DNA from 4 places in the Acidilutibacter cellobiosedens genome. Region 1 is predicted to be linked to each of the others. Evidence: riboswitches for the same ligand, from Rfam matches in the RefSeq annotation. Region 1 holds a riboswitch; each other region holds the start of a gene.
What was found. Region 1 has a riboswitch for S-adenosylmethionine ahead of EQM13_RS16585 (peptide ABC transporter substrate-binding protein). Riboswitches for the same ligand answer to the same signal wherever they lie in the genome.
Positions count from the first base shown of each region.

Region 2: it holds a riboswitch for S-adenosylmethionine, as region 1 does, so the genes downstream of both, metK (methionine adenosyltransferase) here and EQM13_RS16585 (peptide ABC transporter substrate-binding protein) in region 1, are expected to answer to the same signal.
Region 3: it holds a riboswitch for S-adenosylmethionine, as region 1 does, so the genes downstream of both, EQM13_RS06550 (methionine ABC transporter ATP-binding protein) here and EQM13_RS16585 (peptide ABC transporter substrate-binding protein) in region 1, are expected to answer to the same signal.
Region 4: it holds a riboswitch for S-adenosylmethionine, as region 1 does, so the genes downstream of both, EQM13_RS13895 (M20 family metallopeptidase) here and EQM13_RS16585 (peptide ABC transporter substrate-binding protein) in region 1, are expected to answer to the same signal.

Region 1 covers NZ_CP035282.1:3,421,898-3,429,810, reverse strand. Annotated here, with positions in the region: gene EQM13_RS16590 (reverse transcriptase domain-containing protein) at 123-878, shown strand; SAM riboswitch class I at 1,068-1,185, shown strand; gene EQM13_RS16585 (peptide ABC transporter substrate-binding protein) at 1,441-2,703, shown strand; gene EQM13_RS16580 (periplasmic substrate-binding domain-containing protein) at 2,688-3,113, shown strand; gene opp3b (oligopeptide ABC transporter permease) at 3,218-4,159, shown strand; gene EQM13_RS16570 (ABC transporter permease) at 4,159-5,214, shown strand; gene EQM13_RS16565 (ABC transporter ATP-binding protein) at 5,225-6,283, shown strand; gene EQM13_RS16560 (ABC transporter ATP-binding protein) at 6,288-7,244, shown strand; gene EQM13_RS16555 (D-serine ammonia-lyase) at 7,289-7,913, opposite strand, start outside.
Region 2 covers NZ_CP035282.1:696,505-704,417, reverse strand. Annotated here, with positions in the region: gene EQM13_RS03350 (glycoside hydrolase family 38 N-terminal domain-containing protein) at 1-1,235, opposite strand, end outside; gene EQM13_RS03345 (PTS fructose transporter subunit IIC) at 1,268-2,497, opposite strand; gene EQM13_RS03340 (PTS fructose transporter subunit IIB) at 2,525-2,845, opposite strand; gene EQM13_RS03335 (PTS sugar transporter subunit IIA) at 2,866-3,309, opposite strand; gene metK (methionine adenosyltransferase) at 3,525-4,712, opposite strand; SAM riboswitch class I at 4,782-4,893, opposite strand; gene EQM13_RS03325 (ferritin-like domain-containing protein) at 4,987-5,523, opposite strand; tRNA gene EQM13_RS03320 (tRNA-Pro) at 5,760-5,833, shown strand; gene EQM13_RS03315 (phosphodiester glycosidase family protein) at 5,996-7,913, shown strand, end outside.
Region 3 covers NZ_CP035282.1:1,394,622-1,402,534, reverse strand. Annotated here, with positions in the region: gene EQM13_RS06595 (dihydroorotate dehydrogenase electron transfer subunit) at 1-284, opposite strand, end outside; gene pyrF (orotidine-5'-phosphate decarboxylase) at 277-1,131, opposite strand; gene EQM13_RS06585 (dihydroorotase) at 1,121-2,320, opposite strand; gene EQM13_RS06580 (aspartate carbamoyltransferase regulatory subunit) at 2,321-2,749, opposite strand; gene pyrB (aspartate carbamoyltransferase) at 2,752-3,675, opposite strand; tRNA gene EQM13_RS06570 (tRNA-Leu) at 3,817-3,893, opposite strand; gene EQM13_RS06565 (HAD family hydrolase) at 3,973-4,629, opposite strand; gene EQM13_RS06560 (spore coat protein) at 4,828-5,106, opposite strand; gene EQM13_RS06555 (hypothetical protein) at 5,125-5,331, opposite strand; SAM riboswitch class I at 5,568-5,668, shown strand; gene EQM13_RS06550 (methionine ABC transporter ATP-binding protein) at 5,790-6,794, shown strand; gene EQM13_RS06545 (methionine ABC transporter permease) at 6,795-7,436, shown strand; gene EQM13_RS06540 (MetQ/NlpA family ABC transporter substrate-binding protein) at 7,449-7,913, shown strand, end outside.
Region 4 covers NZ_CP035282.1:2,885,406-2,893,318, forward strand. Annotated here, with positions in the region: gene nagA (N-acetylglucosamine-6-phosphate deacetylase) at 106-1,230, opposite strand; gene EQM13_RS13870 (PTS sugar transporter subunit IIA) at 1,276-1,698, opposite strand; gene EQM13_RS13875 (PTS system mannose/fructose/sorbose family transporter subunit IID) at 1,730-2,536, opposite strand; gene agaW (PTS N-acetylgalactosamine transporter subunit IIC) at 2,523-3,287, opposite strand; gene EQM13_RS13885 (PTS system mannose/fructose/N-acetylgalactosamine-transporter subunit IIB) at 3,287-3,769, opposite strand; gene EQM13_RS13890 (sigma 54-interacting transcriptional regulator) at 3,919-6,675, opposite strand; SAM riboswitch class I at 6,905-7,016, shown strand; gene EQM13_RS13895 (M20 family metallopeptidase) at 7,115-7,913, shown strand, end outside.

The DNA of each region.
Region 1 (7,913 bases):
CACAATACAAAATGGATGTAGCGTGGATAGTCTGATTGATACAGGTGAAAACGTAAAAGGAATCCAAGGTCAATAAATTAAGGCGATTTCCAAGCTAGCGAAAAGGGAGTAGAATGCACATTATGACAACTTTACTGGACAAAATTCTGGACAGACAAAATATGTATCAAGCCTTTAGAAGTGTATGTTCAAACAAAGGCGCAAGTGGAGTTGATGGAATAACTATCAATGAAATTGACGGATATATTAGAGAAAATTGGCAAAGAATTAAAGTCGAGATAGAGGAAAGAAGTTACAGACCACAACCAGTTTTAAGAGTAGAAATTCCAAAACCTAATGGAGGTACCAGAAAGTTAGGAATACCTACAGCCATGGATAGGATAATACAACAGGCAATAGTGCAAGTCTTAAGTCCTATTGCAGAAAAAGAATTCTCAGGAACCAGTTATGGATATAGACCAGGCAGGAACTGTGAAATGGCGGTAGTAAAACTACTGGAATATTTTAACGATGGGTATCTATGGGTAGTAGATATTGACCTGGAAAAATTTTTTGATACTGTTCCGCAAGACAAACTGATGAGTTTGGTACACAATATCATAAATGATCCTGACACTGAGTCATTAATCCGAAAGTTTCTTCAAGCAGGAATAATGGACAAAGGTGAATATCGGCCATCAAAAAGGCAATGGGGATTACAAAAGTTAGGAGTTAACAAGGACCTAGCAAGATTAACCTCATATTGCGGAGACAGGTACTATTTTGTAGCAACAAAAACTTGTGTATCAAGAGCAATTTCTAAGGCTATATTAACCCAAAGAGGATTAATCAGTCCATTAGATTACTATGAGCACAGGCGTAATGTTAGATTTAATTGAACCGCCATATACGGAACCGTATGTACGGTGGTGTGAGAGGGCAATTTATTTTGCCCTACTCGATTTGTGAAAAAGGCTTCTATTGAAGTACTAATAAATTGAAGCGGCCTTTTTTGAAACTAATTTAAGGTTAAGTTTACGTTAAGGTAAAATAGGATTTTCCTATGGGTTATGAAAAGTTAATTTTGATTCTTATCGAGAGAGGCAGAGGGACTGGCCCGATGAAGCCCGGCAGCCTGAATAATATGAAAGTATATTATTTAAAGGTGCCAAATCCTGCAAACCATGATGGTTTGAGAGATAAGAAAGCATGCCAGTTAGATTATTAACCTGCTTTCTTATTAAGAAAGTAGGTTTTTAATTGTGAAAAAGGCTTTTATTGAAGTACTAATAAATTGAAGCGGCCTTTTTTGAAAACCTATTTAAGGTTAAGTTTACATTAAGTTTTCCTATGACTTATAGGTGTGCTTTCGTGTTAATAAAGGGGATGATAAAAATATGTTGTAACGATATTATAAGAAAAATTATTCACAGTAATTTAATAATAAAAGGAGAGATAAGCATGAAAAATAGAATAAGATTAATTTTATTGATATTGGTATTGGCTTTAATGTTTGCAGGTTGCTCAAAAGAAACTTCAAAGGAAGAAAGTGTACCCGAATCCGGTGAAAAATCTTCTGATTCTGCTGAAAAATTGGCTGACAAGCAAGAATTGAACTGGGTTATTTCAAGTGAATTGCCTACTGCAGATTCTGTTAAATCTTATGATACATTGAGTTCTTCCCAAATTGAAATATTTGCAGAAGGTTTATATAAAATTGACGGAGATAATAAAACCGTTCCAGTAGAGGCAGAAGGGGATCCTCAAATCAGTGAAGACGGTTTGGTGTACACTATTAAACTTAAGGATAATTTGAAATGGGCAAACGGAGATCCATTGACCGCTAAAGACTATGTTTTTGCATGGAGACGGTTATTTGCACCGGAAACGGCGGCCCAAAGCGCAAGTACATTTTTCAACATAAAGAATGCCAAAGCAATTAATGAAGGGACAAAAGATCCTTCGGAATTAGGAGTTGAAGCCGTCAGTGATACGGAACTCAAAGTAACCCTTGAATATCCGGATACGTATTTTACATCTTCATTATCATCTGTAAATTTATTTCCTCAGAATGAAGCATTTGCAACATCTAAGGGGGAAGCATACGGAACAACAAGTGAAAATACTTTAGGAAATGGCCCCTTTGTCCTGAAAGACTGGGATGGTACAGGTCTTACATGGAATTATCAAAGGAATGAAAATTATTGGGATAAGGATAATATAAAACTTAATAAAATCAATATTCAGGTTGTTAAAGAAACGGGAACTGGAATTAATCTGTACGAATCAGGAGCTATTGACGCTACATCTTTATCTGGAGATTATATCAGTCAGTATATAAATAATGATGACTTTCTTTCGGTACTTACTCTGACAGATTCTAATCTTGAATTTGGCATAAGTTCAAGCCCCACTCTGCAAAATGAAAATTTCAGAAAGGCAATTTCACTGGCAATCAATAGAGATGAGTTGGTAAACAACATACTTGTCGATGGCTCAAGACCTTTAACGGGAATTATTCCTAAAGGAATTGCGACGAATCCAGATACAGGGAAGGATTTTTCGGATGAAGCAGGTGTCTTGGTAAAAACGGATGTTGAGGAAGCGAAAAAACTGTGGGAAAAGGCTAAAAGCGAATTGGGAGTGGAAAAAGTTGAATTGACGTTAATCACCAGTGATACGGAAGGAGCCAAAAGAACGGGGAATATTTGCAAAGTCAATTAGAGACTAATTTATCGGGACTGACTATTAATTTGAGCAATGTTCCCGCAAAAGTTCGTTTTGAAAAGATGATGGCTTATAATTTTGATTTGGCTCTCGGCGGTTGGACCGGAGATTTTGATCCGGTTAGTTACTTGAATCTGTTTTTCTCAACATATGAACATAATCACGGGCAGTATAAAGACTCCAAATATGACGCGCTAATTACAAAGATTAAAACTGATGATTCAACAGATCCTCAAAAAAGATGGAAGGATTTGCAGGAGGCACAGAAATATATTTTGAGTAAGGCAGTTGTTGCTCCTTTATACCAGGGAGCGTCAAGTTATTTGATAAACCCAAAGGTTAAAGGAATCGTTACTCACAACTTAGGTACTCCATTAGAGATTACCCATGCTTATATTGTTAAATAATATACCAATTAATTTTAGATTATCAGGTAAAGTCTATTTTAAAAATAGACTTTACCTAACTTTAGAAATATGAAATAACAACAAAAAGAAAGGTGCAGATAAATATGAGTAATTTTTTCAGATTTATTTTAAAAAGGGTAGTTTATATGCTGATAACACTTTTTCTTATTAGTTCGTGTACGTTTTTGCTGATGAATTTTTTGCCGGGAACTCCCTATAACAATGAAGCAAAGTTAACAAATAAGCAACGGGAAATTATGAATAAAAGATATGGATTAAATAAACCTTTGGTGAAACGTTATATAATTTATATGTCCGGTGCGGTTCGAGGAGATTTTGGCATTTCGCTACAGTTTGGCGACCAACCGGTCAAGTCCATATTGGCTAAACGCATTGGTCCGTCACTTCAATTAGGGGCACAAGCCATGATTTTGGGAACTACCGTAGGAATTATTTTAGGGACGGTTGCAGCTATGTTTCAAAACAGCTTTATAGATGGGATTGCATCTTTGTCGGCTATTATCGGACGATCTGTTCCCAATTTTGTATTTGCGGTTCTTCTGCAGCTTTTGTTTGCCGTATATTTAAAGTGGTTTCCCATTGCTTTATGGAACGAAGGATTTTTATCAACGGTTCTGCCGACTGTTGCTTTGTCCATTTCACCGATGGCAGATTCTGCTCGTTTTATTCGTACTGAAATGATTGAAGTATTGAATAGTGATTATATTGAGTTGGCAAGGGCGAAAGGGATGAGTGAATGGAGAGTTGCCTTCAAACATGGGTTAAGAAATGCCTTAATTCCATTGATTACAATATTGGGACCTATGTCTGTAAGTTTGATGACCGGGTCGTTGGTAGTTGAAAATATTTTTGCTATTCCGGGCATCGGAGAACAGTTTGTTAAGTCCATTATGACCAATGATTATTCTACAATTATGGCGGTAACCATGCTTTATTCCACATTGCTTGTTACTATAATTTTATTGGTGGATATTCTGTATGGAATTGTTGATCCTCGAATCAGAGTAGGAGGGGGAGAATACTAATGGATGAACTAATAGATAAAAAAGATGAAAATAAAAATTTATATTCCGAAATTCCGTCATCATATTTTACGCCGTTAGATGAAACTTATCACTTTGACAATGAGCGTATAGCTGCACCATCCTTGTCGTTTTATCAGGACGGATGGCGACGTCTGAGAAAAAATAAAGCGGCTGTGGTTTCAATGGTTATTTTATTGCTGATTATATCAATTGAAATTGTTTCTATATGGTATACCCCTCATGATCCCAATTTACAAAATGTTCCTCATGCTAATTTACCTCCCCGTATTCCTCACGTTAATATTAACGGGTTTAACGGGAAGGCCAAGATATCGGGAGAATGGGTTGATAAATATGAACTTGCCCATGTTCCTCATGATGTCAATTATTATTTCGGAACAGATGCTTTTGGCAGAGATTTATTATCCCGGGTATTGGCAGGAACACGGATTTCATTGCTTATCGCTTTAGCTGCGGCTTTTTTTGATTTGTTAATAGGAATAACATATGGATTGGTTTCGGGATGGAAAGGTGATAGTGTGGATATAATCATGCAGCGTATTTTGGAAATAATCTCCGGAATTCCCACGTTGGTCGTGGTGATACTGATGCTTTTATTTATTAGACCGGGAGTGACTTCCATTATTGTTGCCATGGGTTTAACAGGCTGGATTACAATGGCTCGAGTTGTCCGTGCCGAAACATTGAAATTAAAAGATCAGGAGTTTGTGCTTGCTGCCAGGACCCTTGGGGAATCATATTTAAATATTGCAGTCAGTCATATTTTGCCGAATTTGAGTGGCATTATTATAGTTCAGACAATGTTTACTATTCCCAGTGCAATTTTTTTTGAGGCTTTTCTGAGCTTTATTGGGGTTGGAATGCGTGCTCCCAATGCATCATTGGGAACATTGCTAAATGAAGGATATAAGACATTTAGATTTTTGCCTCATCTTATGTGGTTTCCTGCTGCTGCTATTTGCATAATCATGATTACATTTAATTTGTTGGCGGATGGGCTCCGTGATGCATTTGATCCGAGGATGAAAGATTAGGAGGGTTAAGATGAGTGAAAAAATATTAGAAATTAATAATTTGCATGTTTCGTTTCAAACATATGCAGGGAAAGTACAAGCCGTAAGAGGGGTATCTTTAACATTGAATAAAGGAGAAACTTTGGCTCTTGTGGGAGAATCCGGTTCGGGAAAATCCGTGACATGCAGAAGCATTATGGGATTGCTTTCAAAAAATGGCAGTATTGATTGCGGGCAAATAATTTTTGACGGAAAGGATTTATTATCAAAGACCAATAAAGAGATGCAGAATATTCGCGGAAAAGAAATAGCAATGGTTTTTCAAGACCCGATGACTTCTTTAAATCCAACTATGACTGTTGGTAAACAGGTAGCAGAGCCTGTTATTTTACATCAAAAATTGAGTAAATCGGAAGCTATGAAAAAAGCATTGGAATTGTTTCGGTTAGTAGATATTCCTGAACCCGAAAAGCGTTTAAAATATTATCCTCATCAGTTCTCCGGAGGGCAACGACAACGTATTGTAATTGCTATCGCATTAGCTTGCAATCCTAAGATATTAATTGCAGATGAACCGACCACTGCTCTGGATGTGACTATTCAGGCTGAGATTTTAGACTTGATGAAGAGTATTCAAAAGAAAGTAGCGACTTCAATAATATTTGTTACTCATGATTTAGGGGTAGTTGCTAATATTGCAGACAGAGTTGCCGTAATGTATGGAGGTAAGATTGTGGAAATAGGAACTGTTGATGAAATATTTTATAATCCTCAACATCCGTATACTTGGGGATTGCTGCGTTCAATGCCGACATTGGATAACGAGGAGGATAGCTTGTATGCTATTCCTGGAAGTCCGCCAGATCTGTTGGATCCTCCTCAGGGAGATATTTTTGCGCAGCGAAATCAGTATGCTTTAACCGTTGATGCGTATTATGAACCGCCGATGTTTAAAATATCTCAAACTCATTATGCTTCAACATGGCTTTTGGATTCACGGGCTCCTGAAATAAAGATTCCTCAATCTATTGTAGCTCGTCAGCAGTATTTTAAATTTAAAAAACAAAGTTTTAAAGATAAGAGGGGTTAACAAAATGAATACTAACAATGAAATTTTACGAGTTGAAAAATTGAAAGAGTATTTCAGGTCCAATGGTAATAATATTGTAAAAGCAGTGGATAATATTAGTTTTAATATATTTGAAGGTGAGACTTTTGGTTTAGTCGGGGAATCAGGGTGTGGAAAATCAACAACAGGCAGAACTATTATACAATTATATAGACCGACCTCCGGTAAGATTTATTTTAACGGTGTTGATCTTTCTACAATCCATAGCAAGAAAGATTGGCTTCAGTTTCGACGTGATGTACAAATGATATATCAGGACCCTTACGCATCTCTCAATCCACGAAAAAAGGTAAGGGATATTATTGCTGAAGGAATTAAAGTCCATGGATTATCAAAGAATAAAGATGACTGCGATGAACAAGTCAATGAATTACTTATGACTGTTGGCTTAAATTCTGATCATGCAAATAGATATCCTCATGAATTGTCGGGAGGACAACGACAGAGAATAGGAATTGCCAGAGCATTATCGGTACGGCCTAAATTTATTATATGTGACGAACCTATATCGGCTTTGGATGTATCAATACAGGCACAAATCGTAAATCTGCTGAAAAAATTGCAGAAAGAAAAACACTTGACTTATTTGTTTATAGCTCATGATTTATCTATGGTAAAATATATCAGTAATCGTATAGGTGTTATGTATCAAGGTAAACTTGTAGAGCTTGGAAATGCAAAGGAGATCTATCAATTTCCATTGCATCCGTATACGGAAAGCCTTCTGTCGGCTATACCGCTGCCGGATCCGGATTATGAACGGCAACGAAATCGTATTGTTTTTAACAATTTGGTACAAACAGAAACGAGCCAACTTCGTGAAATAATTCCCGGGCATTATGTCTATTGTGATATTGCTGATATCCCTGCTTATCAAAAAAAATACCAACTGTTGTTATCTGATTCAACTAAAGAGGGATAGTTGGAAGAGTCGCCAAAACTAAATGTTTTGACGACTTCCTATGGTTATTTTCTTCTGTTGTTAAGCAACTTCCCTTTTTCATAGTATCCCTTCATTATATTATCCGGAACAAGGCTTCCTCCCGTTGCCCAACATATATGAGTAGAATTTTTCAGATATTCTTCTCCATATTCTTTTGATATAAGAGCAGGTCCCGGGAATCCGGCCAGAGCAGAAGGTTCCAGATATATTTTTTCTTCTTCTGCTAATGCTGCCAAAAATCTATATAATTGGTTGTCTTCAACGGTAAACTCACCGTCTAATATGGGATCCATTATCTTCCCTACAAGACCTGAAGGTCTCCCTACAGCTAATCCATCGGCTTCCGTTTTATTATCCAATCCGAAATCTTTAACGGAGATTTGGTTATGAAGTCCGGTAATAAGTCCTAAAAGCATCGCCGGAGAATGGGTTGGTTCTGCAAAGAAGAGATGAGCATTGTCCTTGTATATGAGCTTTAATCCGTAAGCTATTCCTCCCGGGCCCCCGCCTACGCCGCAAGGGAGATATACAAATAAAGGGTGATCTCTATCCACTGGAATATTCATCTTTTTTAGTTGTTCTCTTAGTCTGAAGGCTCCTACAGCATATCCTAAGAAAAGGTCCTTAGAATTTTCATCATCGATGAAC
Region 2 (7,913 bases), 1.0 Mb from region 1:
TAAATTTCCACTTCATCAAAAGGTAAGAAAAGCTCCGTCTCTATAATTCCGCCTCTTTTATAAGGCAGGAGATTATATACTTGAAATTGGAAGTTATCTTTTACCGGAATCCTTGTACTTATTTCCCTCATCTTTAATTCCGTTAATGAAGACAAAAGATTTTTTGCTTCAATAAACCTATATTCAACATATTTGTTGGTTTCATCAGAATTACACATGCCAATGCTGTCGTGGGCAGAATTTAGAAGCATTAGCTTCCAAATTTTTTCAAAGACCTTTTCTTCATACTTAAAACCAAGGGTATAAGCTAATGACGATACCGGCTCAGCTATATTTTGAATATAATTTTCTATTCTGTTATTCATTATCTTTAAATCTGCACGAGTTGAAAAAATGCTTTTATGAGTTCTCGAATATTGTCCAAAAGTAAATTCTCCTTGATATCTTTCAAAATCCACGCCGGATTTTTTAATTTCCATTAATCCTTCTTCTAAGGACATTATCTCAAAATCCATATTCGGTAATATTTTTCGGGCTGTTTGAAGAATTTGAGGTAAATCCTTTCTGATTGGTTTTTGATCTTCCCCATTAAACAACAATATTAATCCTGTCCTATACTTTTCTTTTAATTTGTCTACAATATCAATTATATACTTTTTAAGTTCACCCGGATTTTCCGGAGGATATCCAAAACTTCCGTAAGCGTATATATTGTGAACAAATACTTCATCACCATTTGGCGAAACCCAATAAAATTCCCTATTCTTAACTAATCTGTCGGATATACCTCTTCTAAAGGCTGCATAATCAAAACCAAATCCCTTATATATCTGTGGCATCTGCTCATTCATTCCGAACGAATCGGGAAGATACCCGACTTTCATATATTTCCCAAGCTTTTCGGCATAATGTATACCATAAAGCAAATTCCTTATTAAGGATTCGCCTGATACTACTAATGTGTCAGGTTGAGTATACCAAGGTCCGATAATCATTCTATTATCTTTGACAAGTTTTTTAATTCTCGCCTCCATGTCAGGTCTTGCGGAAACATAATCTTCTATTATTGAAGTTTGTCCGTCAAAGATAAAACACTTAAATTCTTTATTCTGTTCTAAATATCCGATAATTTCATCAAAATCGTGGAGAGAATAGATGAATGATTTTGATGACGTAAAATACCATTCTCTATCCCAATGGGTATGAGGAATTACACCTATTTTTAATTTTTCCATTTTTCCTCCTTATCCTTATAACTTCTGTTTTATTAGAAAACTTCTAATTTACCTTTCTTAATCAGGTTATTTCTATGCAGTACGTTTATTACGGCAATCAAAATAGATCCTACAGCCAATCCTATTATATACGGAACTATTCCGTCTATAAGCGGCCAAGCCCATATTGCGGATTCGGGAAACCATTGAACAGCTCCCAATGCAATTGCCGTAACCGAACCTATTACAGAACAAATCACATATAAAGGAATTACAAAGCCGGGTCTCTCTAAAGCAAAAGGAATTGCTCCCTCTGAAATTCCCATGAAGGCTAAAAATATAGATGTCTTTCCTGCCTGATAAAATTGTTTGTCGTATACCCTTCTGCCGACTAATTTTTTATCAATTAAAGTACTCAATCCCAATCCTATAGATGGAGTGACTATTGCTATAACCCTTGCAGTAATAGGAAGAGTTTTTTCTATCGTAAATGCGGCAGCAACAAATCCTGCCGCCTTATTAACAGGCCCTCCCAAATCAAAAGCCGTTGCAGCAGAAAGGATTACCGCATATATCATCTCTCCCGATTTCCCTGCAGATTGAAGCACATTCTTAATAAGACTATTCATAGCGCCGCCAACAGGGGTTACTATATATACCATAAATATCAACGTAAACAATACCGTTAATAGAGGAACTAAAAAAGTAGTTTTAAATGCCAGCCAATTATGTGATACCTTTATTTTTTTGTTCAGCCATTTTACAAAATATCCGACAGCAAAAGCTATAATAACGCCCCCAAGAAACCCTGAAGCAACGGGAGCTGCCGATTCCCATTTCCCGTTTACAATGCTTAGCTTAGCAACCGGATTATTTGCTATATATCCGCCGATAAATCCCGCAAGAAGAGCGGTCTTCCCGCCTATTGAATTAGCAGTAAATGCTGCAAACATAGGAACTGCAAATCCAAATAACGTAAAGCCAAAAGTAGACATTACATTGGCTAATTTCAATAATATTTCGCTAAATCCGGTATATTGTCCTGAATTTAATGCATCTATAATGGATAACGAAGGGTCTACCCTTAATATGACATAAGGTATAATTTGTGAAAATGCTCCGACAAGTCCTCCCATAATCAATATAGGTATCATATAAGATATACCGGTCATTATATGTCTGCTTATTTCTGTCCAAGCAGATTGCTTACCATCATTTAAATCATTTGCCTTTCCAACAATTTTATCCTCAGACACTCCGATAGTTCTTTTTTTAATCGTCATTTCAATTCCCTTCTTTCCTTTTAAAAATTACTTAAATCCTTTATCTTCTTCGATTTCTTCTAAAATTCCCTTTGGATTTTTAATTAATTCCTGAAGTTCCACTTCGTATACTTCATATCCTTCAAATCTGTCCATACCTTCAGGAGTTATTCCCACAGAATGAATTATAATATCTGCTTTTTTAATATCATCTGCCGTAAGCTTGTTTTGAATTCCATCTGCTCCTTGAGTTTCAATCTTTACATCATACCCTTTTTCCTTTGCCGCTTTCTCTAATGCTTCGGCAGCCATAAAAGTATGGGCAAGTCCCATAGGACAAGCACATAAGCCTATAATTTTCTTTGCCATAATATTCTCTCCTTTCAATTTTAAGAATTTAAAGCACTCATAATTAATTCATATATTAAATTAATATCATCAGACTCGTTTAAAGTAGTCTTAAATTTATCATCCACAAGTTTCCTGGATATTTTAGACAACATGGTTAAATGGATATTGTCCTTATTTTCTTTAGGAGTCAAAAAGGATATAATCAGTTTAATATTCTTTCCGCCCCAGTCAATGATGTTCTTCGACTTTATGATGAATATCGCCGGAAGGTTAATTGATTCCGACTTAGTGTGTGGTATTGCTATTGTTTCATCAATGGCGGTATTAAATGCCCTTTCTCTGCTCCATAAATCTTTTTTTGTTTGATCTTTGTCATTGGATATGCTTAGTTCAACAGCCTTACCGGCAATAAAATCAATACTGTTTTCTTTGTCTTTTAAACCAATATCTAAAAATATATAATCCTTCTTAAAAATATCCAATTATATCCTCCTTTAATTGTCTCGTTGATAAGTATCACATTTTAGCTATATTTATAATCTATTTATAATTATAGTATTATGAAATCGTTTTATTTATATTAATCTTACCGTTATATCGGTAAAATTTAATTATTTAACTTCATATAAAAAATGAGACATAAGATCAGTTTAAAACTAACTCATGTCTTCTAAATTTTAAAAATTTTTCAATGGTATTAAAGTTTAAATCCGTCTTTTCTCAATTCTTCTACTTTATCAGTTCTTTCCCAAGGAAGATCCAAATCCGGCCTTCCAAAATGACCGTAGCTTGCAACTTGTCTATATATAGGTCTTCTTAAATTCAAATCTCTGATGATTGCAGCAGGCCTCAAATCAAAATGTTTGTTAACTAAGCTCTCAATTTCATTATCAGTCAATTTTCCTGTTCCAAAGGTCTCCACATAAATTGACAGAGGTCTTGCCACTCCTATGGCATAAGCAAGTCCTACTTCACATTTTTCCGCAATTCCTGCGGCTACTATGTTTTTTGCCACATATCTCGCGGCATAGGCTGCAGAACGATCTACTTTTGTAGGATCCTTACCCGAAAAGGCCCCTCCTCCATGTCTGCAATAGCCTCCGTAAGTATCGACTATTATCTTTCTTCCCGTAAGTCCCGAATCCCCCATTGGACCTCCGATAACAAACCTTCCAGTAGGATTTACATAGTATTTGGTATTCTCATCTATCATATTTAAGGGTATTATCTTACTTATAACATTTTCTATTATATCCTTTCTGATAGTTGGTAAATCAATATCTGAACAATGCTGAGCGGACACTACAACATTTTCAACTCTTACGGGCTTTCCGTCTTCATATTCAATAGTTACCTGAGTCTTCCCGTCTGGCCTCAAATAGGGAAGCGTATGATTTTTTCTGACTTCCGCCAATCTCTTTGATAACTTGTGAGCCAAAGATATAGGCAGAGGCATTAGTTCCGGCGTTTCATTGCAGGCAAATCCAAACATCATTCCCTGATCACCGGCACCGATACTGTCTAATTCATCTTCACTCAATTCTCTCTGCTCCAATGCTTTATTTACACCAATAGCTATGTCGGGGGACTGCTCATTAATTGAAGTAATTACCGCACATGTATCCGCATCAAAACCATATTTTGCTCTGGTATATCCTATTTCCTTAACAGTCTTTCTTACAACCTTAGGTATATCTACATAACATTTTGTGGATATTTCACCAACCACCAGTATAAGTCCTGTAGTAACACTTGTTTCACAAGCAACTCTTGCCTCCGGATCCTTTTCTAATATAGCATCCAATATGGCATCCGATATCTGATCGCAGATTTTATCAGGATGTCCCTCTGTTACGGATTCCGAAGTAAACAACCATCTTTTCATACAAATGCCTCCTTGATTTTCTGTTTTTTTAAATAAAAAAACCTCTTCCGAAGAAAAGGCAACAAATGCACCTCATCTTTCAGAACAACATTTCTGTGGGATTTAGCACCATTGAAGTAAGTACACATTTCAGGTTGCCGGGTTTCATAGGGCCCATTCCCTCCACCACTCTTGATAAGGTTCAAGATTTTTATTCAATTATTTCCAATATAAGAACTTGACTAAATTATAACACTGCTAAAATGATTCGTCAATAAAAAATATCAATGCTCAATTACCAGCCGCAATACTTTCCAATAGCCTTATTAAAATGTTCAATATGAACTTTTTCATCCAAAATAATTCTCGCCAAAATCGCCTGAACATAAGGGTCATTAATCTCTTTGATATGTCTCTCATAGTTTCGAATTGCTTCGTATTCAGACATAAGATCCGCATGAAGCCGGCCACATAAGTTACATCCATAATATACATATCCCGCATTCCAACAACAGCAATTTGTATTTTGGCTCCCTCTGTATATAGGATTGCCTCCCAACAGTAAAATGGTTTCTGCTAACATCTCCATATGATGCATTTCCGTGATAGATATACGTTCCCACATATTAGCGACTTCTTCCGCTTCTTTGTTGGAAATAAAATAATGATATAAGTACTGATTTATTGCTGTAAATTCACTAACCCCTCCTGCATAGTCATCCATCAGAATCTCCGCATAGAGTTTATTTTCTCCCAGAACTTTAATTTCCGGATATGGAGACGGGTCCGCATATCCTCCATGTATTATCTCATTACCACCCATTTGTTTCATACAATTTTCCCCCTTATATATTTAATTGATTTAATATAGAATATGATTAGAAAGAATTTCTGTTCATATAATTGAACATCATAATATAATTTCTTACTTCCCTTTCAAATCAATAGATACAGTGAGAAAAATGCTGATTTCTCAAGGATACTTAATCTATAAATGAATAAATCTCCCATTTAACTTATTTTGTCACGTTGCACGAAATCGTAAGATACATTATACTATAATAGTTACGGGGTGTAGCGCAGCTTGGTAGCGCACGTGGTTTGGGACCATGGGGCCGGGGGTTCGAATCCCTCCACCCCGACTGATGGCGAACAAGGAGATATAATTCTTTTTGTTCGTTATTTTTTTCCTTTGTCAAATGATTGTAATGATTTTGTAATCAATTTGAGATATTTAAATTATATAATATTTTTAGGGGGTTCCCTTAAGTAAATATTAATAAAAAACAAGTGAGGTGACATTAATGAAAAAAGAAATTAAAAAATCTTTTATATTACTCTTAGTACTCGTTTCAATATTATCCGCAGCTTCCCCAGCTTTTACTGTAGCTACTAATCCTGTTATGCCTACTGTAATATATGAAACAAAAAATTCGAAACATCTCTCCAGCGGAGTAGAATACAGCAACATCCTTAAATTTACTACTAAAGGATGGTGGAATATAAATGTTCTCAGGGTTAATTTAAAAGATAAGTATACTGAAGTCAAAGGCTTATTCAGTAAAAAGGGAATTTCAAATAGAGAAAAAGTAAGTACTATGGTAAAAGATTCAGGGGCCCTAGGAGGAATAAACGGAGATTTCTTCGAATATAATCCTATTCCTCACTCTCTCGGAGCATTAATTAATGACGGAGACATGATTTCTTCGCCTATGAGTAAAGATTATGCTCTTCCGGCTTTTGTATTAGATGAGAACAATAATCCTTCTCTTAATTACTTCAATAAAAAACTTGCAGCGGTTTCTTCTGCAACAAACTCGGAAGTCATATTATCTGCTGTCAACAAAGCCAGTGAAAAATATGAGGAGATAATGCTTTATAATAGGCATTGGGGCCAAAAGTCCATAGGAAACAAATTATTTAACGATATGATAGAGGTAGTAGTGGAAAATGACGTTGTAACAGATGTGCGTGTAGGTCAAGAAGCTGTGAACATTCCTGAAGATGGATACATACTTACAGGAAGGGGAAGAGTCAAAGATACCCTTTTAAATAATTTCCATGTAGGAGATACCGTTGAACTTAAACTTTCCGCAGTACCTGATTATACGGATCTTGATTTGGATAAAATAAAATTTGCCATAGGCGGCGGAAGCAGAATAGTTGAAAATGGAAAAACTATAAACTCCAATCTTAATATCAAGGGGGACAACCCAAGAACAGGATTGGGTATAACTCAAGATGGAAATGAACTTCTTATGGTAACAATTGACGGAAGAGACACTTCCTTTAAGGGAGTGTCCCAAGAGGTATTCTCTCAAATAATGAAGGATTTAGGTGCTTATAATGCATTAGTCCTTGATGGAGGCGGGTCAACCACTATGGCCGTAAGAGCCTTAGATGAACAAACCCCAACAGTTGTAAATAAACCTTCAGACGGTACTGAAAGAAAAGTTGTAGACGGAGTTGGTGTATTCTCGAATCCTCCTCAGGGAACCTTAGCTTATTTAACTGTAACTACTGATGATTCCAATATGTTCCCGGAAACCACCAGAAAATTCTCGGTAAAGGGTTATGATCAGTATTACAATCCTATTGCAATTGACCAGTCGTTAGTCAAGTATACCGTGTCAGGAATTGACGGAACCTTTAACGGAAATGTCCTTAAGGCTAATTCTTCCGGAACCGGAAAGGTAACTGCCAGTTACAATGGAATTACAGGGACCTATGATATAAAAGTTCTGGGAAAAGTAATGGATATTACCACGGATTTAACCAGTTTCTCTCTTGATATCAACAGCCAAAAGAATTTAAGCGTATTTCATGGGAAGGACAAAGATGGTTATAAGGCTATTATATATCCGGAAGATTTAAACTTCACCGTTATAGGAAATATAGGCTATGTGGAAAAAGGAATCTTTTACAGCAACAGTAACGGCGGAAAAGGAGCAATAACCGCTAAATTAGGAGAGGGAGTTGAAAACATACTGGTTTCCATAGGAGGAAAAGGAGTATTGGTTGAGTCCTTTGACAATATGGAGAACTTCTCTTCATCTACTTCTCCTGAAACTACAAAAGGAAGTATTGCTTCTTCAGATGAGGCCAAGGAAGGTAATAAAAGCCTGAGCCTTCAATACGATTTTACTCTGGGAGAAAATACAAGAGCAGCCTATGTTAATTTCATCCAGAACGGAGGAAATGGACGTGTGTTAGATGGAACCC
Region 3 (7,913 bases), 1.7 Mb from region 1:
AAGCCTCTGCCAAGAGGCCCTATTAATTTTATTTCGTCGTTTTCTTTCAGTTGTGAAAATATTTTAGTTCCCTTTCCCTTTAATTCATATAAAAATATTATTTTATCTTTATAAATATTGGATATGCTTATAGGTCTATTTAAAAACGGTCCTTCCCTCCATCCTCTCAACATATAAAACTGTCCGGGATTTCCCGAGAAATTACCTCCAACGGAAAGTTCATATACTCCATCCTCTATTCTTATGTTCTCCTCTATTTTCCCTATTACATATTCCTTAGCCATTTCGGATATCCTCCTTCATTAAAAGGACCGCCTGTCTGACATAATATTCGAATCTTTCTTCCCCATCTTCATAATTCTTGTAATCGGCAATTATTCCTCTTGAAGAATTCACTATCCCGCCATTTCCGTTTTTCAGATACAAGGCTGCTTCTCTTCCCTTTCCTCCCTGGGCTCCGTATCCGGGAATAAGGAAGAACATATTTTCATATCTCTTTCTTAAATTTGCTCCTTCATCTGTATGAGTTGCACCTACTACAACTCCCACTGAACTATATCCGCATCTTCCCATATAATTTCCGGCAATTTCTTTTATTTTGTCTCCCACCCAGTTATATACCTTATATCCTTTCACATTGAGATATTGAATATCTTCGGCTCCTTTATTCGAAGTTCTTAAGAGAACGAATAATCCCTTGTTTGCCTCTTGTACATATTCCAAGTAAGGTTCTATGCTATCCATTCCCATATAAGGATTGACAGTGATAAAATCGCATTCAAAATCTCCGCTGAAATGAGCTTTAGCATACATCTTCCCCGTAGAAGATATATCTCCTCTTTTTACATCTCCGATTACCATGGATTTATTATTTCTTATATATCTTAAGGTATCCCTATAAGCCTTCATTCCTTCTATCCCGTAGGCCTCATAAAAAGCTATCTGCACTTTATATATTGGGACCAGATCCAAAGTTTCGTCTATTACTGTTCTGTTAAATTGAAATAACAATTCGGAAACAGAATCATATTTTTTCTTTAATTTATCAGGTATATAAGAAATATCCGTATCAAGGCCAAGGCATATGCTTCCTTTCTTATTAACTTCCTCATAAAGTCTGTCAATAATCAATGGTCAAACCCCCATCATATTTTATTTCTCCATTTTTAACAGTTCCTATTACATCTCCGTAAAACTCCATTCCATCAAAAGGAGTATTCTTTCCTTTGGACAAGAATTTACTTCCGTCAATCCTCCTTTTTTTGTTTAAATCAACCAGCACTAAATCCCCGTCATATCCAACTTCTATCTTTCCTTTTCTAATTCCCATCAATTCTCCGGGTCTGAAAGACATCAACCGAGATAATTGACTTAATTTTATATAACCTCTTTTAACCAAGACAGTATAGCATACGGAAAAGGCGGATTCCAATCCGGAAATTCCGCAGGCCCCATTTATCTTATCTTCCTTACTATGAGGAGCATGATCTGTAGCTATTGCATCTATCCCGCCGTTCTTTAGTCCACATATAAGGTTATCTGCATCCTCTTTTTCCCTGATAGGAGGATTAACTTTATAATCATTGTCATAAAGAGCCAAGTGGTGAGGAGTCACCTCACAGGTAACTCCGACACCTTCCTTTTTGGCTTTTATTATCTCTTCCAACGCTTCTTTAGTACTCACATGGGCAAGATGAAGCCTTCCTCCTGAAAATTTTGCAAGAGAAATATCCCTTATGGTCATAAGGTTTTCTGAAAGTCTGTTATCCATAGGAGTTAAATTCTCATCTTCTGCATGGGATATTATTACAAGTCCTTTTTCCTTTGCCTTTAGAAAAGCCTTATACATAATGTCATTTCTTACTACTCCTTTCCCATCATCGGAAATAAATTTGACTCTTTTGTCCAAGGTATCAAGATGTTCTAAAGTTTCGCCGTCAAAATTTTTTGTAATGGAAACCACCTGATGAACGTCAACTAAGTCAAACTTCTTTGATTTATTCAATACATAATCAACTATTTCCATATTACTGCACACAGGGTTGGTATTTCCCATTAAATTTACAAAGGTATATCCTCCTCTTAGGGCTGCTTTACTTCCGGTATAAATATCTTCTTTGAAAGTAAATCCGGGATCCCTGAAATGATCATGCATATCCACAAAAGAAGGCATCACACATAAATCACCGGCATCAATTTTTTTACAATTATAATTTAAGTTCGTGCCGAAATCCTCTATTTTCCCACCTTTAATATACACATCTCCTGTAAATTCTTTAAAGCCGTCTACCACTCTTCCGTTTTTGACTAAAATATCCATTTAAATGTCTCCTGTATATATCTGATCGCAGTATTGACATTTATATATTCCCTTTTCTTTATCCACCAGGACAAAGACATGTTTAATATCTCTTTCCGTTGAAGTAACACACCTTGGATTTTTACACTTAATCACATTTTCTATCTTGGAAGGAAGAGAGAGCCTGGTCTTTTCTTTTATTTTCTCATTTTCTATAATATTTATGGTAATATTGGGATCAATAAAACCCAATAAGTTTAAATCTATATCTATATCATTTTCAATTTTAATTATATCTTTCCTACCATATTTCTTACTTGGAGCATTCATTATAAGGGCTACTGTGGAATGGATTTTATCCAAACCGAGATAATTGAATATTTTAAATCCACATCCTACCTTTATATGATCAATAACTATACCTTTAGTGATACTATCAATATAAAGCATTATTATACCACCCCCAATAATTTGGCCATAAGAGCCATACGAACAAACATCCCATTTTTCACCTGTCTGAAATAGCACGCTTTAGGATCATCATCTACTTCAATACTTATCTCATTGACTCTCGGTAAAGGATGAAGTACTTTCAGATCCTTTTTCGACAGGTCCAACTTTTTCTTATCTAATATATAACTATCTTTAAGTCTTATATAATCAGCTTCATTAAAAAATCTTTCTCTTTGTACTCTGGTCATATACAATATGTCCAAATCTCCTATAACATCTTCTAATTTTTCAACCTCTAAATATTTTATACATTTACTATCCAATATTTCAGTTTTAATATAATCGGGAATTTTTAATTCTTGAGGAGAAATGAGAACAAAAGATACATTTTTATATCTTGACATGGCTTTTATAAGAGAATGAGTTGTTCTGCCAAATTTTAAATCACCGCATATTCCAATAATTAAATTATCGAATGAACCTTTTTCTTTTCGGATTGTTAAAAGATCTGTTAAAGTTTGGGTAGGATGTTGATGCCCTCCATCACCTGCATTAATGATAGGAACAGGCGAGTAATGGGAAACATATTTTTGTGCTCCTTCTTTCGGATGTCTCATGGCTATAATATCCGCATAAGAACCTACTGTTCTGATAGTATCTGGGATACTTTCCCCTTTGGAAACGGAACTTGAATTAGGTTCGGAAAAGCCTATAACATTTCCTCCAAGTCGAAGCATAGCCGCTTCAAAACTAAATCTTGTTCTTGTACTGGGCTCATAAAATAATGTAGCCAATATTTTTCCATTACATAAACTGCTGTATCTTTTCGGCTCAGCAATTATTTCTTCGGCAAAAGAAAAAATTTCATCCAATTCTTCTACCGAAAAATCCAATGGATCAATCAAATGTCTTCCTTTAAGCATTTTATATTCCCTCCTTTTTAGCCTCACTGGACTATTTTAAATGAAAAGGACATAAAAAAACCTTCCTCAAAAGGAAGGCACAGCTTAGCTTGCCTATACTTTCCTTTTTGATCTCTCAGGATCAATTTAAAGGTATTTTTATGGTGCACAAGGAGGGACTCGAACCCTCAAAACTACGAACCTGAATCGTATACGTATGCCAATTCCGTCACTCGTGCAATTACATATATTCTAACATAGAATAATTAATCTTTCAAGAAAAATATTTTTTGTTTTATATATCCATTTTTCTAATTTTTATAATACAGAAGATAAATATATTCGAACTTCTTCCAAACTATTAAATACCTTGTCTGCTGAAGATTCAATTTCTTTGTTTCTTACCATATCGGGAACAAGAAAAACATTAATCCCTGCATTTTTTGCAGCTTTTATCCCCGGTAAAGAATCTTCCAAAACTAACGCTTTTGAAGTATCCACATTGGCTTTGCTACAAGCCTTTAGTAATATTTCGGGATTCGGTTTACCGTTTAAAACCTCGTCTCCGGAAACAATTATATCTATATGGTCCGTCAAATTTTCAAGTTTTAAATATTTTTCTACAGTTTTCCGATAACTTGAAGATGCCACAGCAATTTTAATATCTTTATTCCTTAAAAAATTTATCAGAGAATCCAGCCCTTTCTTTTTACGGACGGTCTTATTCTTATCTATAATCTCTCCTCTTACCTTCTTCATATAATTTCTCCATTCATTTATAGGAGCAGCTTCCCCATATATGTATCTCAGTTCTTTTAATAGATCTTCTTCTGTTTTACATATAAGCCCTTCATATGTTTCTGAACTTATCTCAAATTTATACTTTTCAGCTGCTACCTTCCAAGCTTCGTATGATATTCTTTCTGTATCAAACATCAATCCGTCCATGTCAAAAATAGTTAACAATAAATCCATTGCCTTGACCCTCCTGCAAATTTATTTAAGTCTCATGCTTCAAATGTTGAAGACATCCTAATATATTTTAACTCAAGTGTATTTTATATTCAATACATTAGAAATATCTAATCAATTGTTTCCATTCTAAAAATCCCTTGAAATGAAATATTATCTCATTTCAAGGGATTTCAAAAAAGTATATTCTCCTATTTGGATTTAATGCATATTCATTCCTGAAGTCCCGGACATTCCAGATGAAAGGCCGGTTTTAACAGTCTGAATAGATTTTTGATCAGCAGGAGGAGCCGGATTATAGTATCCTTTTTTTTCTGCTATTTGGAATAACTGATATTGAAATTGTTCCGCTTCATTTCTAAGTTGCTGCAATGTGCTCCTCAATTGCTGATTGGAACATTCCGTTATAGCTTTGGTATAAGATTCTATACTGGCTTTCGTTCCTGTCAAAACATCACTTACCATATCTTTTTCTTGCATATTATCCCTCCTTAATTTTTATAGTGAATTTGTTAAATTAGATGCGGTAGTTTGAGCATCTTGCCCGGACTGCTTAAACATCTGTTTAAGCTGAGCATCGTGACATTGATTAGAGTATAGATCAAATTTGGCAGCCATCGTTTGATGACAACTTGCAATTTCCCTTATGCTTTGAAGTTCACTTTGATTAATATTTCCTAAATTAACAGTATTTTTAAGCGCCATAAAATTTCTCCTTTCCACAAAATATTTTGTTCCTTAAATATTTTGTGTCTTTAGTTTGTCTATTATTCATTTAAGATTTTAGAATAGTTTTTTATTCATAGAAAAATACTTTAACTATAATAAAATATTATAAAAAAATTTTTAATGGAAACATAGTTTTTAATTTTTAAAAAATATTGACAAAAACTTAAATTACTATTAGAATATTTATTATACAAATTAATAGTAAGTTTAAACTCTTATCTAGAGAGGTGGAGGGACTGGCCCGATGAAACCCGGCAACCTGTGTAAATACAAGGTGCCAATTCCTACGGTAATACTTGCCGAGAGATGAGAGGGGATATAGTCCTCTTTCTTCCGAAAAGAGGTTTTTTTATTTAAAAAACCTTAAATCATTGAGAGAGGTATTTTATTGTCTTTATTACTTCACAGAGTAATTCTTTAAAGGGGTGAATTTGTTGATTACCATTGAAAACTTATCAAAAACTTATATACAAGATAATAAAAAAATTATTGCTTTAAAAAATATAAATTTAAACATAGAAAAAGGTGAGATATTTGGAATAATAGGGTTGAGCGGTGCAGGTAAATCAACTCTTATCAGATGTATAAATCGTCTTGAAGAACCTGACAGCGGAAAAATAATAATTGATAATGTGAATATCACAAATTTGAATAAAAATGAACTGAGAGAAGAAAGAAAGGGAATAGGAATGATATTTCAGAGCTTTAACCTTCTTTCCTCAAAAAATGTATACGATAATATAGCCTTTCCATTGCGATTGGAAAAAATGGATAAAAAAGACATAGATAAAAGAACAAAAGAACTCGTGAAATATGTTGAATTAGAAGATAAAATAAATTCCTATCCAGCCCAGTTAAGCGGGGGTCAAAAACAAAGAGTAGCAGTAGGAAGAGCATTAGCAAATAACCCTAAAGTACTCCTCAGTGATGAAGGTACTTCCGCATTGGATCCGATAACCACCAAATCGATTTTGGCATTGCTAAAAAAAATAAGAGATGAATTCAATGTCACCATAATCATGATTACTCATCAAATGGAAGTGGTTAAGGATATTTGTGACAGAGTCGCTATCATAGAAAACGGTAAAATAATAGAATCAAATACTGTCGAAGAATTATTCAGACATCCTAAGACAAAAATTAGTCGTTCTTTTATAAACAGCCTGAATATAAACACCGATGAATTCGTTCCACTGCCTAAAATTGATCACGGAAAATTAATAAGACTAAGCTTTAGTAAAGAAAACGCAAGAAAACCGGTTGTATCCGATATGATAAAAAAATTTAATATTTCTGTAAACATACTTTCCGGAAATATTTACGATCTAAATAAAACGAGCGTTGGATATTTGATTGTTCAAGTAGACGGAGAAAATGAAGAAATAGAAAAGTCCCTATCTTGGCTTAATAATCAAGGTATCAATTTCGAGGTGATTTAAATGGGGCAACTGGTATATGAAGCAACTTTAGAAACTATATATATGGTATTTTTCTCTACTATATTTTCTCTCCTTTTAGGATTCCCTTTAGGTGTATTATTAACAATTACCGAAAGAGGCGGAATATGGGAGAAGCTTATGTTAAATCAGATTCTGGAAGGAATAATCAATATTCTAAGATCCTTTCCTTTTATCATACTCATGATCCTCGTTTTTCCCGTATCCAGAATTATTGTGGGAACGACCATCGGAACGACTGCTACAATTGTCCCTCTTTCCATTTCTGCCGCTCCATTCGTTGCAAGAGTAATAGAAGAGGCATTAAAAAAGGTAGATAAAGGAGTCGTGGAAGCAAGTTTAGCCATGGGAGCTACAGTCAGACAAATCATATTTAAAGTATTGATTCCCGAAGCTATGCCTTCCTTAGTGTCAGGAATTACCCTAACTGTTATCAATTTAATCGGCTATTCTGCTATGGCAGGAGCTATCGGAGGAGGTGGTTTGGGAAATCTGGCCATAAGATATGGGCTCTATGGATTTCAAACCGACATAATGGTAGTTTCCGTAATAATAATTATTATTCTGGTTCAGGGAATACAGCTATTTGGCAATAAATTGGCTCACAAATTAAATAAAAAATAAGGAGGAATTATAATGAAAAAATTCAGTTTAATATTAATTGCCATTTTAATTTTTACTTTGCTCACCGGGTGCGGGAAAAAAGAAAGTGCAGAAAATGTAATAAAAATCGGAGTTTCTCCCGAACCTCACAAAGCAATTGTAGATTTGATTAAAGATGATTTAGAAAAAGAGGGAATTAAACTCGAAGTAATTGAATTTACCGACTATGTAAAGCCAAATACGGCCTTAGCCGACAAAGAAATCGATGCTAATTTCTTTCAACATCTCCCTTATATGAACGAATTTAAAGAAAAGCAAAATATAAATATCGTATCTATAGGTGCTGTTCATATTGAACCCATGGGATTATATTCCAAAAAATACAAATCCATAGATGAAATTCCCAACGGAAGTACCATTGCGATTCCAAATGATCCTACAAACGGAGGAAGAGCACTTCTGCTTCTTCAGGAAAACGGAATAATAAAATTAAAAGAT
Region 4 (7,913 bases), 540 kb from region 1:
AAATCTACAGCAAGGAAATTATAATTTCCCTACGGATTATAAAATCTCCTGCTTAGAGCTAAAGGCAAAGTTCTAAGCAGGAGATTTTTAAAAATTTATCTTCTGTTATAAAATTATTTCTTGTCCGGATATAAAGGTTTTACGGACTTTAAAAGAACTGTCCACAAAATTAAAATCAGCGTCGAATCCTTTCTCAATTTTACCTTTTTTTATCTTCATATGTGTTCCGCAATTTGTAGAAGTCATTTTTACAGCATCAGGTATACCTAACCCTAATTTGACAATTATTGTTTTGAAATGATCCGCCACATCTCTTGTGCTGCCATACAGTACTCCGTTTTTTAGATAAATTGCTCCGTCCTTTATTATATAATCTTCAGTTTCCCTGTCAGAAGAATCATGCCCAAACTTAATATCTCCATCAGATACTGCCATAATTTTGTCTGTCCCTTTTGATTTAATTAATATTTTCATTGCTTCTTCGCTAACATGGACACAATCCATTATAAGTTCACAATATATATCATCACTAAGAATTGCCGCCCCCATGATGCCTGGTTCTCTATGTTCATACGCTCTCATTGCATTATACATATGAGTTACCTGAGTAGCCCCTTCTTCGATACCTCTCATGGCCTGTTTATAAGTTGCCATAGAATGACCCAATGAAACTACTATTCCTGCTTCTGCAAATTTATTTATTGCCTCATAAGCTCCCTCTAATTCCGGAGATATTGTTATTATCTTTATAACATCAGCCCCTGCATCAATTAATTCTTCTACTTCTTCGGGAGTTACTACCTGTCTAAGCTTTTTTTCATCCATAGCACCTTTTTTTTCTAAACTTAAGAATGGTCCTTCAAGATGAATTCCTAAAAAACAAGCTCCTAAATAATCGGAACCAAAAGCCTTTCTACATTCTTCAAACATCCTAAAATATTCTTGATTGCTTTCAGGTCCAATGGTCACATAAAAACCGGTAACACCTCTACTGGCATAGTCAATCGCCATTTGCTTCAATTCATATGCATCATAGCCATTGGCTCCGTGGCAGTCAATAAATCCTGGGATTAAATAATAATTAGAAGCATCTATTATCTCATTATTTTTAGATTCTTTCTCCTTTAGTTGCCCCACATATTTAATAATACCATCTTCTATGAGGACATCATTATCCTTCGTCATTATACCATTAAAAGGTATTTGAGCATTTTTTATTATTTTCCTCATATTATTTAGGCTTCACTCCTTTTTATAAAATTTTGGTTTGCTGCTTTAATTAAGGTTGTTAATGTTCCTGCTTTTTTCTGCGATTGATTTTTTGTCAAAAACCTGAACAGCGTTCTTCCCTACATTTGTTATCTGCTCGACTAATTCTTTTAACGGCATTACTTCTCTTTTAATAATCGATTCTATTATCATCGAAATATTGGTTCCGGTTACAACATATACATTGTCATATTTCATGCCTAAAATAGTAGATATCCTAAATGGAGTACCGCCGATAATATCCGTAAATATTAATGTACCTTCCTTTGAGCTTTTAATAATATCTTCTATTTTGTTTGAATATATCTCTAAATCTATATTATTAAATTCAACTTTTATAATATCTTTCTGAATACCCATTATAAAATTTATTCCGTCCAACATTCCATCGGAAAATCTGCCATGACCTGTAATTATCAGTTTTACCATTATATATCTCCATTCTATAGTCCCTTATTTTCTAAAAAATTCCAAAGTACTTAGTAACTATTCCAAACACTATAATAATTCCAAATATATAAGACGGCTTTAATCCTTTTTTCAGAAGCCAATAAACTAAAAAAGTAAAAGCCAATGGAATCATATTAGGCATAATTTTATCCAAAACATCTTCCTGCAATTTTATTGATACTTTACCTGCGTTTATCACAAGAGGTGTACTCATGCTTACATATGAAGCAATCAACGCTCCCAGTACTGTAAGACCAACAATGGAAGCCAATTTAGAAAGTTGCTTTGTCCCAGTTCTAAGCTTCGACAACGCACTTAATCCTTTTCTATAACCGTATCCTATTCCTCCAAATTGGAGTACAAAATGCAGTACATTAAACAAAACAAGGGATAATATTGGCCCCGCAATATTACCTTGTATAGCAAGAGAAGCTCCTAACCCTTGACAAATGGGAAATATCGTAAGCCATATAAGAGCATCTCCTATTCCTGCAAAAGGTCCCATTAGAGCATACTTAACGCCTCGTATGGCTTCCCTGTCTTCACCCTTTTCTTCCATAGCTGCTATAACACCCGCAACAGGAGTAACCACAAAGGGATTTATATTAAAGAACTCTAAATGATCCTTCAATGCGGATTTTAATTTCTCCGGGTTGTTTTTATAAATTTTCCTTAGAGCCGGCATTAAAATATATTCCCATCCTCCCGCCTGCATTCTTTCAAAAGAAAAAGAGGATTGAAGGAAAAAAGATCTCCATGCCATATTATTTAAATCTTTTTTTGTTAATAAACCTTTTTCATTATTAGATTCCGTCATTTGAAATAACCCCCTTATCTCCATCATCATCCGATCTTCCGTTATAGTAAGTATAAGCCGCTATTATAACCGCTATAATTGCAACACCTATTATAGATAATTTAAAATAAGTTACCAGCACAAATCCCAGAAACATAAAATAAACCAAATCCCTTTTCAGCATTATTTTAAGCAATATGGCAAAACCTACGGCCGGCATCATTCCTCCGGCTACCTGAAGACCATCAAGGATTACGGCAGGTATGGAATCGATCACCGCCTTAGCTGTACTTGCCCCAAAATATAAAGGCAAAAAAGCAATTAAGAAAAAGAAAGTAAACATTGGAATCATTCCGGCAAGGTTCATTAGTTCTATACCTTTCGTATCGCCTTTTTCAGCATATTTATCAGCTTTATGAATAAATCCGGCATTTGCGGTATATATTAAATTGCTGATGGCCTGAACGGCTATAGAAAATGGTACAGCTATTCCGATTGCAACTTTAGCATCAACATTCGTCAGTATTGCAAAGGAAGTTCCCAATATTCCTCCAATGACACTGTTTGGAGGCTGCGCTCCTCCTATTGCCATTACTCCCAGGAATACCAATTCCAAAGTACCCCCAACAATTAATCCTTTTTGAACATCCCCAAGAATCAGCCCAATTATTGCCCCAGTCGCAAGAGGCCTATAAATCTGTAGATTACCATTATCACTATCCAAACCGCATATCCCCGAATATATGGATATTAACAGTACTTTTAATAACATCATTCCGCCTCCTTTATTAATTTCATCATATCGGTTCCGTTTTCAGTCGGTACCCTTTTAGCTTCACATTTAATGCCCATCTCTCCCAACTTTTTAAAAGCCTTGATATCTTCTTCATCAACTGAAATAGCAGAAGATATTTGTTTTTTACCTTCCTTGAAATGCATATTCCCGACATTTACTTCTTTAATAGGAATACCTCCTTTAATAAGCTTAATAATGATGCTTACATCTCTTACTATTAAAAAAATATTTTGGTTCGGTCCCGCCTTTGGCAGTTTCTTAATAGCTTCTTCAATACTAAAATAACGAGTACCTACTCCGTGAGGAGCAGCCATATCCAGCAGCAGCTGCTGAGTCTTATCTCCACAAACCTTGTCGTCAACTACTACTATTAAATTAGCATTGACCTCCGAACACCAGGATACAGCAACCTGTCCGTGTATAAGCCTGTTATCAATTCTTGTCAATACAATTGGCATATTTTCATCTCCTTTTGGTATTTATCTACCGCAAAATTCATACCAACCAGTGTAACATATAAATATAATAAAAAAACAAATAAAAAAAGGTGCCTCAATTCAATATTAGACACCTTTAAACTGTAGTATTTCAATATTTACTCAACTTTTTATAACTTTAAATCACTTATTTTTAAATTAATTATATCATAAATATAGGCAATCTCTGATACAGGTATTTCTATTTTGTAAACATCGGCTATGACACTAAAAGATTCATCAACATAATTTATAAACTGTCCATGACACTGTTTAAATTCATCCAGCCCTTTATATGACATTATGGGTTCCTTCATCACCAATCTTTCTATAAGACAGCTTATATGGATATACAAACTTATCTTTAAATCATTGGTGAAATACTTTTTTAGTCTTCGCTCAAGATCATTTATTATAATTTCAACCTGATCGATTATTTTGTTGGAATTTAATATAGTTATATTTTCTATAACATTTTGCAGTGAAAATAATTTTACTATAGCCTGATTAATCTTCTCTACATCTTCTTTACCTGCAATATTTTTTAGTGCCTTTTTAAGAGCACTGTAGCCTTTGCTGAGTATTAAATCTTCCAAAGACAAATACTGAATCTCTTGAATCCCTGGATTAATCGTCCCTATTATCAATTTTACTTCATATTCCTTAAATATTTTATCTTCGGTTCCATTTCCTTTAAGTTTATTATAGTCATAGGCAATTATTTCTATATTGTTATCCATGAGGCATTTGGCAAATAAATCCCTTATTTTTACCGCGACTCCTATTCCGGTCATACAAGTCACGATTATGGCATCTTTTTTGTTTCTGTTATATTTAATAAATTTATACCTATTATTATTTTCAGCTACAGATTCCGATACAACTTTTTCTAATTCTTCTCCTCTTATTATCTTGTTGCCTACTCCTATGGCCAATTGAGTAGTAATATTGTTCACAATCCCTATATCTCCATTTACAATATCCCCAATGGATCTGTATATTTCCTCCAAAGAACCCATATCCACCAATATAATAACCCCTGAAGACGTATTTATGCCCTTTAGATAACTGCATATTTTATGCATAATCTCTTGAATAGACATTTCTATAGGCATATCAAAAGCTTCAAAAATAAACTGCCTCAGAAGCCTGTTTGCAACGCTTGCAATACTGCTCGCTGTAGAATATCCGTGAGAAATAATTACAGCGGTAATATTTTCCCCGTTATTTTCTTGGTTAAATGTATTTATATATAATGTAAAATAAATTAATATTAATCTGTCGGTTTTCATATCAAGATTAACCTCAATAAGTCCTGTCATCTTTTTTGCAATTAAAAATTCCTTTGGGAAAACATCTTCTATAATATTCAAAGCAGCCTCAAAGTCATAGTTACCTTCGAGTTTTTTTGTAATACCATCATACATTATATTTATCAAATATGTAAAAACGATGGATGCATTGCCGTAATATCTGATTCCATATAAGTTCTCCATAATTTTCAAAATATTCTGTATAACCTTCTTAGTTTCATTATAAAAAACAGTGTCATTATAATTTTCTATATCTTCAAATATAATTTTATCTAAAACTTTATCTATGGTTGTCGTCATTTTTTTCTTGAAATTCCGTATATCGGTTTTATTATTCTTATAATCCCGAATAGAATCAAGCAGTACCTCTGTTTCTTTATTTATCGTGGAATCTTCAAATATATCATTGGGGGCATAATCTTTAGGTATATCTTTAGATACAAACATGCTGCTGAATATACTTCCTGTTAAAATAAAATCAACTTTGGTCTTAATTTCTGCAGGTAAATCGTATAAATGTATTTTCAATATCTTAACACTGTCCATTACATATGCACCATAAGCCGACGCACAACTGTATTTGATTGCATTCTTCAGTTTTCCTATATTTCCCGATATATTGATCTTTAATAAAACATCCATCACCTGTTTACTGACAACAATATCTATTCCGATATTTTTTGATTCTTCCTGATAAAAATTGTATATCATCTGCAATTTTTCCTGAACAGGCCTTCTGAACAAATCCGGTATGCTTACAACTAAAGGTATACGACGTAAAAATGTGTTAATAAGACTCAAAGACGGTTCTTCCGTCGTAGCAAAGATAAATCTAACCTTTGATGACCTCCAATTGTTAGACTCTCCTAATCTTCTGAATATTCCTTTATCAAGAAATAAAAAAAGTTTCTCCTGTCCTTCCGGAGTCAGCCTATGAACTTCATCTAAAAACAAATAACCTCCATTAGCTTCCTCCAACAACCCTATTTTATCCTTATCAGCACCTGTAAAAGCACCTTTCACAAAACCAAATAAATTTGCCGACAACAATTCCGGATTGTCTGCATATTCTGCACAATTAAATATGACATAAGGAGCATCTTCGGCTATTATTTTGTTATTCTTTGCATATTCATATATAACTTGTGCCATAAAACTTTTACCTGTACCGCTATTTCCTATAAGAAGCAGGGGAAGACCGTCAGGAGGATATGTAGCAGCCGACTTGCACATTTTGACCTGTTCTCTAAGACTTCCATGACTTCCTATTATCTTGTCAAAGGGATCGTATTTTTCAACTGCCGTTCCTCTTCCGATTTCCACATGACCAATCGTTTTCTGCAATATAGAATTATTTTCATAGGCATCCCTGTCTATGAAATAAACAGGTCTCGTATTAATTTTTATTGCTTTGCCTTCCATATACAATTCATTCAGCAAATGACTTGCAACATTTCTTTTGATATTTAATTCTTTTGATATTTCGCTGGCAGTTACACCTCTCTTTTTGTTATTACACAAATCTAAAGACATAACTTTTAAAAAATTATATACTTTATCCTTGTTCCTTTTCATACTTATCTTATTCTCCTTCTTTGCTAAACATTAAATTTTATATTTTAACGTTTAGCTGCCACATAAAATTGTACTTAAAATATTTCTTATTATTTTGTTATTTAATCCATTATACCCTATTTAAGCCTTATATGCTATAAAGTAAAGTGACGATGGATTATAAAAAAATTTGTTGACATTTTTAAATAATGCTTGTATAATTCATTATTAATAATTGAATATGAAAAACTTCTTATCCAGAGAGGTGGAGGGACTGGCCCTATGAAACTTCGGCAGCGGATTCTTTTCATTAGAGAATGCTGTGCCAATTCCAGCAAGCTTTATAGCTTGGAAGATAAGAAGAGCGAATGTATCATCTTTTGATATAAACCTCTTCTTACTTTAAATTAAGAAGAGGTTTTTCATTTTCATAATATGTCAGAAGAAGGTGATGCTTAAAATGTCAGAAGAAATAAAACAAAAGATTTTAAAAGATGTAGAATCCAATAGTTCTAAGTATATTTCCATAAGTCATGAGATTCACGATCACCCTGAAATAGGAAATGAGGAAATCTTGGCCAGTAATCTATTAACACAGCTTTTAATATCAGAAGGTTTTTGCGTAGAAAAAAATGTAGCAGGTCATCCCACAGGATTTATTGCAAAAAAGGAATCTTCTCATTTATCGGGGCCTACCATTGGATTTTTAGCCGAATATGATGCACTTCCTAAATTAGGTCATGCTTGCGGCCATAACATCATAGGAGTCAGTAGTGCCGCGGCAGCAATTGCTTTAGGAAAAGTATTGGACGAAACGGGAGGAAAAGTTGTAGTTTTAGGCACTCCTGCCGAGGAAGGAGGAAATAACGGAAGTGCCAAAGGAAGTTTTGTAAAGCATAATCTATTGAAAGGAATCGATGCTTGTTTAATGGTTCATCCCGGAAATAAAACATATACTACAGGAAAATCTCTTGCGGTAAATCCCCTTGATTTTGAATTCATAGGAAAATCCGCTCATGCATCAGCAGCTCCCGAAAAGGGGATTAATGCCTTAGATGGAGTTATACTTTTATTTAATGGGATAAATGCTCTGCGTCAGCATGTAACAAGTGATGTAAGAATTCATGGAATAATTACCCATGGTGGAGATGCGCCTAATATTATACCTGAATATGCCAAAGCCCGCTTTTTCATAAGAGCAGATACAAAAATTAAATGCGACAAAGTCACTCAAAGAATAAAAGGCATTGCTAATGGTG